2 regions of the Exiguobacterium sp. s70 genome follow, and region 2 is predicted to be linked to the other one. Evidence: riboswitches for the same ligand, from Rfam matches in the RefSeq annotation. Region 2 holds a riboswitch; the other holds the start of a gene.
The links. A riboswitch is a leader RNA that binds a small molecule or an ion and turns the genes downstream of it on or off. The one in region 2 is predicted to bind S-adenosylmethionine.

Region 1 (4,826 bases), on a different contig from region 2:
TGCGTCTTCGAGTGGGTTGAGGCCGGCATCAATCGCGTAGTTCGTGTTGATGAGGACCGCGTCCCCTTCACCGTTGTTGAATGCTTGCGGGAGAAGTGCCGCTTCGACGTCCGTCTTGAACTCCAAGTTTTTCGGGTTGTCGACGATGTCTGAAACCGTCGCGTCCGTTGTCTTGCCGTCTGCGAGTGTGAGCAACCCTTCAGATTGAAGCATCGTGAGGATACGTCCGTGGTCAGCGACCGACGAACTCATGATGATTTCCGCGCCTTCTGGGAGCTCATCGAGTGACGCGTAGTCTTTCGAGTACACACCGATCGGCTCGATGTGAACGCCGCCGGCTGAAGCGAATTTGTAGTCTTTGTTTTCAGCCATTTGCGACTCGAGGTACGGCTCGTGTTGGAAGTAGTTCGCGTCCAACTCCCCGTCTGCGAGCGTCTTGTTCGGGAGGACGTAGTCTTGGAACTTCTTGATTTCGAGCGTATAGCCCTTCTCTTCGTATTCGTCTTGGACGTGCTCTAAAATCTCAGCGTGCGGGACGTTTGATGCGCCGACGACGAGTGTCTTGTCATCGCCTGAACCTGATTCTGAATCCCCACCGCCACAAGCCGCGAGAATCGTAAGTGCTGAAGCTGCCGTTAAACCGAGTACTGTTTTCCATGATTTCATTATAAAACCCCTCCAAATTTTCTATTTAGATTAAGCAGAACGCTTATCAATTACAGATACGAGTCGATCGCCGATGAACTGAATGACGAAGACGATGACCAAGATTAAGACGGTCGCGACGAACGTGACGTCACTTTGTGAACGCTGGAATCCTTCGAGGAACGCCAAGTTCCCGAGTCCACCGCCCCCGACGACCCCTGCCATCGCCGTGTAACCGACGATCGCGACGATTGTGACCGTGATGCCTGACACGATGGCCGGCAATGCTTCTGGGAACAATACTTTATAGACGATCTGCCATTTTGTCGCACCCATCGACTCAGCCGCCTCGATGACGCCGCGGTCGACTTCGCGAAGCGCGAGCTCGACCATCCGCGCATAGAACGGGGCCGCACCGATGATAAGTGCCGGCAGTGCTGCCGTTGACCCGAGCATCGTCCCGACGACGAGTAACGTGAGCGGGATGAGCAAGATAATCAAAATGATGAACGGGATCGACCGGAAGATGTTGACGACCGCGCTGATGACCGTGTAAATCGGACGGTTCTTCATCATGAGCGGCTCGTTTGTGACATATAGGAGCATCCCGAGGGCGAGACCGATGACGAACGTCGCGGCTCCGGCGACGAGCGTCATATAGAGCGTCTCCCACGTCTGTTCTAACATGACTTGCCAATCTACATTAGGAAACATCGCTTTCTACCTCCACTTCCACTGCCTGTGATCGGATTGAGGCGATGGCCCGCTCGACTTCAGCCGGCTCTCCGATCAATTGGATGAATAATGTCCCGAGGGCACCGACTTGTGACTGCGTCACGTTCCCGCCGATGATGTTGAAGCCGATGTCATGCTGCTTCAACACTTCCGACAGAATCGGTTGTTCGGCCGTCTCGTTCAAGAATTTGAGCTTGACGATTTGACCGCTCGGATAACGAGCTTTCAAATGTTCGAATGTGAGCGACATGTCTTCGACCGCGCCGATCTGCTTGACGAACTCTTTCGTGATCGGCTGTTCCGGATGTTGGAACACGTCGGCGACTTGTCCGGTCTCAACGACCTTTCCGGCCTCCATGACGGCGACACGGTGACAAATCTTCTGGATGACGTGCATCTCATGGGTGATGAGGACGATTGTCAAACCGAGTTTCTTGTTGATGCTGACGAGCAGTTCGAGAATCGAATCGGTCGTCTTCGGGTCGAGTGCGCTCGTCGCTTCATCGCAGAGGAGCACTTCTGGATTCGTAGCGAGCGCACGGGCTATCCCGACTCGCTGCTTTTGGCCGCCCGATAGTTGTGACGGATAGCTATCTTCTCGTCCGGCGAGGCCGACGAGTTCGACGAGTTCTTGGACGCGGCGTTTGCGCTCGCTCGCCGGTACCCCGATGAGCTCGAGCGGGAAGCTGATGTTCTCAGCGACTGTGCGCGACCATAACAAGTTGAAGTGTTGGAACACCATCGAGACGTTTTTACGTACCCCGCGCAGTTCCTTCGGCGTGAGCTTCGTCAGCTCGCTGCCGGCGACCACGATTTCACCGCTTGACGGTGCCTCGAGTCGGTTGAGCAAGCGGATGAGCGTCGACTTCCCCGCCCCTGAATATCCGATTATTCCAAAAATTTCGCCGCTTTCGATAGTAAGCGACACATCATCGACCGCCTGGACCCGACCGTTTTTCGTGTCGAACCATTTGGCCACATTGCGTAATTGAATCAATCCATTTCCCTCCTGACAACAAAAAAAGTACGCACGTTTGAGCAAACGTGCGTACTTTATCGTACGGACAACGATTGCTCTCATCTTCCAAGGTATACACCTTGCTGGAATTAGCACCATTTCGGATTGCTCCGCGGTTGCTGGGCGTCATAGGGCCAGTCCCTCAGCCTCTCTTGATAAGAGTGGTTGCGTATTTGATTAGCTTTATCATAGCGACACATTATTTTCATGTCAAACTATTTTTTTCAGCAAAATAAAAAAAGGTGCCATCCGAGGATGACACAGAACGTAGCACCTTGAGTCACTGAAGGACAACCCATAGATGAACCTCTTTTGCCCGATCAGAGCATTCATCCTTATATGGGGGATTTTTACCCAACCATCACTCGGTCTTCGAACGGACCATGCAATTACGCGACCGGTGCCCCGACGCTTGATTTTTTTGGGGGACAATCGAAGGGAAGGTCCACCTGAAATCGCGTAAGCTCATGCAGCGGTTGTTCGAAAACGTCTTGATGACGGGAAAATCTCGTCCTATGTTGTGTTCAAGTAAGATGTTGTAATGAATATATCATTCGTGAACTTTCTGTGTCAACTGATTATTTAAAATTTTCAGATTATTCTAATCATCCTATCTCATTTAACGAAAGATAGGACGTGCTGGACGTTTTGAAACGCGTACAAACGATCGCGAACTTGGCCATTCTCTAGCTTCAATAGCGCCGGAACACTCATAACCTGATATGCCTCGAGCTCGTTCGGGATAAAGTTGGCATCGCGTTTTTCAATCTTCAATTCTGGATCGACCGCCTCGACGACCGAGAGCATCCGCTCGGCCACGGCGCATGTACCACACATTGGGGCGTATATATATAAGAATCCGTCTGTCATCATTTTGCTCACCTCTCTTCTAAGTATATGAATCCGGACCAGTCGGTTCAAAAGTTGTGCTCAAATGGAAAATTCTGAACATTTCAACATTTCTTGTTGACGCTCGGCAGAAAGAGGCATAGTATGGTCATTAACTTTATCGCTTTTGTACATAACAGCAAACCAGTAGAAAAGGACAGGTGAATCCCCAATGACGGAAGAGAAGCTTACCGGAAAACAATTTTTAATGAACGTCTTGAACGGCCTCAGTCTTGCCATTCTCATTGCCCTCATCCCGAGCGCTTTGCTCGGTGAATTAACGAAAGCCATCTTGCCGTATTTTCCGTCCTTGCAGTTCATCTTAGATGCGACGACGATTGCGATGCGCCTCTTACCCGTCATCATCGGTGTCGCCGTCGCCATGCAGTTCGGACGATCGGCGCTCGAGGCCGGGACGATCGGCATCGCGACCCAGGTCGGAAGTGGCGCCATTCGCATCGAGGAAGGCGCGTTCCTCATGGCCGGAATCGGTGACGTCATCACGGCTGGTGTGACGGCCGCTCTCGCGACGTTCCTCGTCATGCAGTTGTCGCCACGCTTGAAGACATACACGGTGCTCGTCTTGCCGATGACGGTCATCGTCGTCGCGGGAGGCATCGGCGCGTTCCTACTCACTTACATCTCACAGATTACGACGTACGTCGGAACGATCATCATGACGATGACTGAACTGCAACCGATCGTGATGGGCATGTTAATCGCGATGGCGTTCTCGCTCATCATCGTATCGCCAATCTCGACGGTCGGAATTGCCACAGCCATCAGCCTGTCTGGTGTCGCTGCCGGGGCCGCCAACCTTGGCGTCGTCGCTGCCGGCTTCGGTCTCGCCATCGCTGGCTGGCAGATGAACGCGACCGGAACGTCGATCGCCCACTTCCTCGGCTCACCGAAGATTCAAATGGCGAACTTCGTCCGTCGTCCGATCATGATGTTGCCCGTGCTCGCCAATGCGGCCATTCTCGGAGCGCTCGCAGGTATCCTTCGGATTGAAGGCACGCCAATCAGTGCCGGATTCGGCGTCTCGGGTCTAATCGGTCCGGTCAACGCCTTGCATTTGATGCCGGGAGGATTCGCGCTCTGGAACGTCATGCTTGTCGTCGTCTTGTTCGGGCTCATCCCAATCGCACTCGGGATTCTGTTCTATCGTTTGTTCAACCGGACGTCGCTCATCGAGCCTGATCATTACCGTCTCGACTTCGATTAATCAAAAAGACCCGGCTTCTCGTAAAGAGAAACCGGGTTTTGTTTAGCCTTGAATCATCGCTTCGTATTCTTCGGCTGACATGAGCTTGTCGACGTCTGACGCGTCGTTCAACTCGACTTCGATCATCCAAGCGCCTTCGAACGGTGCTTCGTTGACGAGTTCTGGTGAATCGGCAAGTGATTCGTTCACTGCTGTGATTTTCCCAGAGATCGGTGCGTAAAGCTCTGATACGGTCTTGACCGATTCAACCGAACCGAATGGCTCATCGAGTAAGATCGTGCCACCGACTTCAGGAAGTTCGACAAAGACGATATC
Region 2 (4,826 bases):
ATAAGCAACGCGCAGACACGGGCATCTTCAGCCGCATCGTGATGGATGAACGGGACGTTCAAATATTCCGCCATCGTGTTCAGCTTGTGATTCGGCAGTCCAGGATACAGTTTTCGCGACAGCTTGACGGTACAGCCGTACTCGATCGTCGGAAACGTATATAAATCATATTTGGCGATCGCTTTCTTGAAAGCGCCCATATCGAATGAGGCGTTGTGCGCCATGACGAGGTCGACATCCCGCAGCGTCGGATAGAGCTGTTCAAGCACCTCGGGTAAGGCTGGGGCGTCCCAGACGTCGCTCGGCCGGATGCCGTGGACGCGGATATTGCCTGCGTCAAAGTCTTCTTCTGGATTGACGAGTAGTTGGTTCGTCTCGATGATTTCACCGTCGACGAGTAGGCTCCAGCCGACAGAGCAGATGCTGCGACTATCGCGGTTGGCCGTCTCGACGTCGATGGCAAGAATTGAATGTGACATAATCGGTCCCTTTCTCATAAAACAAGTATAAAAAAAGTCTAACATATCGTTAGACTAAAAAGCGATTATGCGGCCACGAGGTTGCGACACGCCTCGGCACAGCGGAGACACGCTTCGGAACAACGTTGGCAATGGTCATGCAAATGGCGGCCACATTCGACGGCGCACGTGTCGCACACCTGGGCGCAGAGTGCAGCAATCGGTTTGGTGAAAGCCGAATCGGTCTCGAGCGCGTTCAAGGCGAGCGCACACACTTCCGAACATTCTTTCGTCAGCCGGATACACTCGGCGACCATCAATAAATCCTCTTCTTGTAAACATTTTGAGAAACAGTGATTGCTTGCCCGCATACAGTCGATGACGGCTAAAATGGTCTCTTCGACAGAGGCACGATCCATAGTAAGTCCCCCTTAGAATAATGATGTCTTACAATCATTACCCGCTACCAGGTGACTTAAACCGGGCGGAGACGCAAAAAAGTCACCCCTCAAATGAGTGGTGACTTCCATAATGGAGCATAGCGGGCTCGAACCGCTGACCTCCACGCTGCCAGCGTGGCGCTCTCCCAGCTGAGCTAATGCCCCGTTCGAAAATTATTATATCATCCTAGTAAAACATTTGGCAATGGGTATTTTTAAATTTTTTTGAACAAAGTTTAATCGAGCGTAAACGTGGGAAAATCATGGGTAATGTTATTCTACGAAAGCAGGTGTTATCTATGGAAATGATTTTACTCGCACTCTTACCTGCCTTGATGTGGGGGAGTATCCCACTCATCGTCTCGAAAGTCGGCGGCAAGCCGATTCAACAGTTAATCGGGACGACGATTGGGGCGATGGTGATGGCGGTCATCATCGCACTCGTCTTCAATCCGGAGTTCACGACGCTCGCAATCGTGACCGGCTTCATCTCTGGTGTGTTCTGGGCACTCGGGCAATATTTACAGTTCCAGTCGTTTCAAATTTTAAGTGTATCGAAAGCGATGCCGATCAGCACTGGGATGCAACTCGTCGGGACGTCGTTGTTCGGGGTCATCGTGCTCGGAGATTGGAAGACGACGACCGAGTTGTGGCTCGGCTTTTCTGCGCTCGTGTTGATTATCATCGGGGCGGCACTGACGTCATACCAACAACAAAAAGATGGCGATAGCAGCGGCGCCTTGAAGAAAGGTTTGCTCGTCCTGCTCGTGTCGAGTATCGGTTATGTGACGTATGCCGTCCTGACGAACTATTTCGAGGTCGACGGCATCACGGCCATCTTGCCGCAATCGGTCGGGATGTTCATCGCGGCGCTATTGTTCAGCCTGCGTGAGAAAGATGTGAAGAAGTTCGACCCGAAGACGTTCAAAAACATTTTGGCCGGTCTCGCTTGGGGGATCGGGAACTTCGGGCTGTTCGTGTCAAGCGGTGAGGTCGGCATCGCGACGTCGTTCGCCTTGTCCCAATTGAACGTCGTCGTGGCGACGCTCGGCGGGATTTATCTATTGAAAGAAGAGAAGACGACGAAAGAACGGGTCTTCGTCTTTATGGGAATCGGGCTCATCGTCGTGGCCGGATTCATGCTCGGGATTGCCAAGAGCTAAAAAGACGGGTCAGACGACCCGTCTTTTGTTTACCAGGCTTGCTCGATGAATGCGTCGCGCCCAGATTTCTTCCGGTCCTCTTTATAGTGGGCCGGATTTTTTTTATGGAAGTCTTGATGATATTCCTCGGCCGGATAGAACGTGTCGGCCGGTAGAATCTTCGTGACAATCGGCTGTTTGAAGCGTCCGCTCGCCGCGAGCGCGTCGCGACTCTGTTCTGCTTTCACGCGTTGGTCTTCCGTATGATAGAAGATGGCCGGCGCATATTGGCTGCCGCGGTCTTGGAACTGGCCGCCGTCATCGGTCGGGTCGGTTTGAATCCAATATAGTTCGAGCAGTCGTTCATAAGCGAATAGCGTCGGGTCGAACGTGATCTCGACGACCTCATAGTGTCCCGTCGTCCCTGTTTTCACTTGTTCATACGTCGGGTCATCGACGTGACCTCCCGTATAACCGGATACGATTGACTCGATGCCAGGTTGTTCCTCGAACGGCGTCACCATGCACCAAAAACAGCCGCCTGCGAATGTTGCTTTTTCCATTAGTAATTCCCCCTCGATCAATTTCCAAAAAAAAGCGCTCATGTCATCGACATGAGCGCTCTGTCATATCGGCCAAGGCAAACTGCCTTGCTGGAAGTAGCACCTTGCCGAAGCAGGTTGCTGTGAAGTCATAGAGCCAGGTCTCTCGTTCACTCGAGATATCGATATGTAGTTGGTGAGAGCATCATACCATCAGATTTGAAGCGGCGTCAACGGTTTGGTTTGCGTCGAAGTTGGACCAAGGTGGTGCCGAGAATCAAGATGACGAGGACGATGGAGAGCGGTAGCGTATACGGAGCGTCCCCGGCATATAGCTGTAAGAAGAACAAGGCAAAGACGGACAATAAGACGAGTACGTACGAACGGTTCATAGTAACCTCCCTTTTCTTTCAGTGTACCAAGTTACATATTCGTTGGCGAACGAAAACAGGAAATCATGTGGCGATAGCGAATACCATCGAGTGACCAAAGGAGGAATCTATATGACTGAACCAAACACATGTTTCGAACTCGATATCGAGACCGCCCATCGCGGATATAAAGAAGGAACGTTCACGGCGCGTGACGTGACGGCCTATTATTTGACTCGAATCGCCCAGTTGAACGATAAGCTGAGAGCGGTCATTCAAGTGAACCCGGACGCCTTGTTCGAGGCCGAGGCGGCGGATCGCGCCTATCAACGAGGTGAGCGATTACCGTTGCTCGGCATCCCGGTGCTGATCAAAGACAATGTTGAGACGGCGGGATTGATGAAGACGACGGCCGGGGCCGTCGCCCTCGCGCATCACTTCGCCGGCCGGGACGCCCATCTCGTCCAAAGCTTGCGCGCGAGCGGGGCCATCATCCTCGGGAAAGCGAACTTGTCCGAATGGGCCAACTTTTTGACCGAGGGCATGCCGAACGGCTGGAGTGGGGTCGGTGGCCAGACGCTCAATCCATATGGGGACAAGCTCGATGTCGGAGGGTCGAGTTCAGGTTCGGCGTCAGCGGTCGCGGCCAACTTGACGTTGCTTGCCGTCGGCAGCGAGACGAGCGGCTCGATTATTCACCCGAGCGTCCATAACGGAATCGTTGGCATCAAACCGACCGTCGGGTTGATTAGCCGCAGCGGCATCATTCCGATCTCCCGGTCGCAGGACACGGCCGGCCCTATGGCACGGACACTCCGGGATGCGGTGCTCGCCCTTGAGACGATGGTCGGGGAAGATCCCGCTGACCCAGCAACGACGCATCTTCCGGCCGGTCCGCCTTACCGGACTTGTCTTGATGAGCGGCAAGCAGTCGGGATGCGTGTCGGCGTCGTCAAGACCGATTTGTCTGAAGAAGAGCAGGTGCTCTACGACGAAGCGATCGCATTGCTGAAACAGAGCGGCATCGAGGTCGTCACCGTCGAACTGCCGTCGAAAGCAGGGCTCGACCAAGGGGATATCCTGTATCATGAGTTCAAGCTCGGAATCGAGGCGTATCTCGCCTCGACGAAGCTCCCGTATGAGACGTTGTCGGATTTGATTAACTGGAACAACAGTCATCCGGAGACGATTCCGCACGGACAGAAGACGTTCGAGAAAGCGAACGAACAATCGGGTCGCTTGATTGAGGACGCCTATTTGATGCGCCGCCTCGACGACGTCTATCACGCCAAGACGGACGGCATCGACCGATTGTTGGCCGAGCAGGAACTTCATGCGCTCGTCTTGCCGCATGACCACAATTATGACATGGCGGCGAAAGCCGGCCATCCGACCGTCACGATCCCGTATCGCTTGAAGGCGAGCGGGGCCCCGTTCGGTCTATCGTTCACCGGGACGAGCTATGCCGAACGCGACTTGATTCGTCTCGCCTATGCGTTCGAGCGTCACGTGACACGTCCCGTCCCACCGTTATAAGAACGTTGCACCGGTCGTCCACGTCCGCTACAATGGTACGTATGCGGATTGAAGAAAGGACAGATAGCAATGAAACCATCTATATACGGGCTGACATTTGATCAGCTGACGGAAGCGTGCGTCTCTTGGGGATACAGCGCCTTCCACGCTAGACAAATCTGGGACTCGCTCTATATCGACCGAGTCAAACACATCGAGGAGATCTCGGTACGGGCCGAGGTACGTGAGGCGCTCGCCGCCGAATACGTCATCTCGACGCAAGACCTGTTCGTCAAACAAGAAGCGGGCGACGGTACGGTCAAATTTTTACTTAAATTGCATGATGGACACTATATCG

Region 1: it holds a riboswitch for S-adenosylmethionine, as region 2 does, so the genes downstream of both, KNP84_RS01755 (methionine ABC transporter ATP-binding protein) here and msrA (peptide-methionine (S)-S-oxide reductase MsrA) in region 2, are expected to answer to the same signal.

The regions. Positions count from the first base shown of each region.
Region 1 covers NZ_JACSLV010000001.1:343,400-348,225, forward strand. The annotation lists gene KNP84_RS01745 (MetQ/NlpA family ABC transporter substrate-binding protein) at 1-666, opposite strand, end outside; gene KNP84_RS01750 (methionine ABC transporter permease) at 697-1,359, opposite strand; gene KNP84_RS01755 (methionine ABC transporter ATP-binding protein) at 1,349-2,377, opposite strand; SAM riboswitch class I at 2,455-2,560, opposite strand; gene KNP84_RS01760 (thioredoxin family protein) at 3,014-3,271, opposite strand; gene KNP84_RS01765 (PTS sugar transporter subunit IIC) at 3,459-4,511, shown strand; gene gcvH (glycine cleavage system protein GcvH) at 4,554-4,826, opposite strand, start outside.
Region 2 covers NZ_JACSLV010000004.1:102,754-107,579, forward strand. The annotation lists gene KNP84_RS10730 (3'-5' exonuclease) at 1-479, opposite strand, end outside; gene KNP84_RS10735 (four-helix bundle copper-binding protein) at 545-877, opposite strand; tRNA gene KNP84_RS10740 (tRNA-Ala) at 991-1,063, opposite strand; gene KNP84_RS10745 (GRP family sugar transporter) at 1,198-2,061, shown strand; gene msrA (peptide-methionine (S)-S-oxide reductase MsrA) at 2,091-2,603, opposite strand; SAM riboswitch class I at 2,667-2,768, opposite strand; gene KNP84_RS10755 (hypothetical protein) at 2,813-2,974, opposite strand; gene KNP84_RS10760 (amidase family protein) at 3,086-4,489, shown strand; gene rlmN (dual-specificity RNA methyltransferase RlmN) at 4,559-4,826, shown strand, end outside.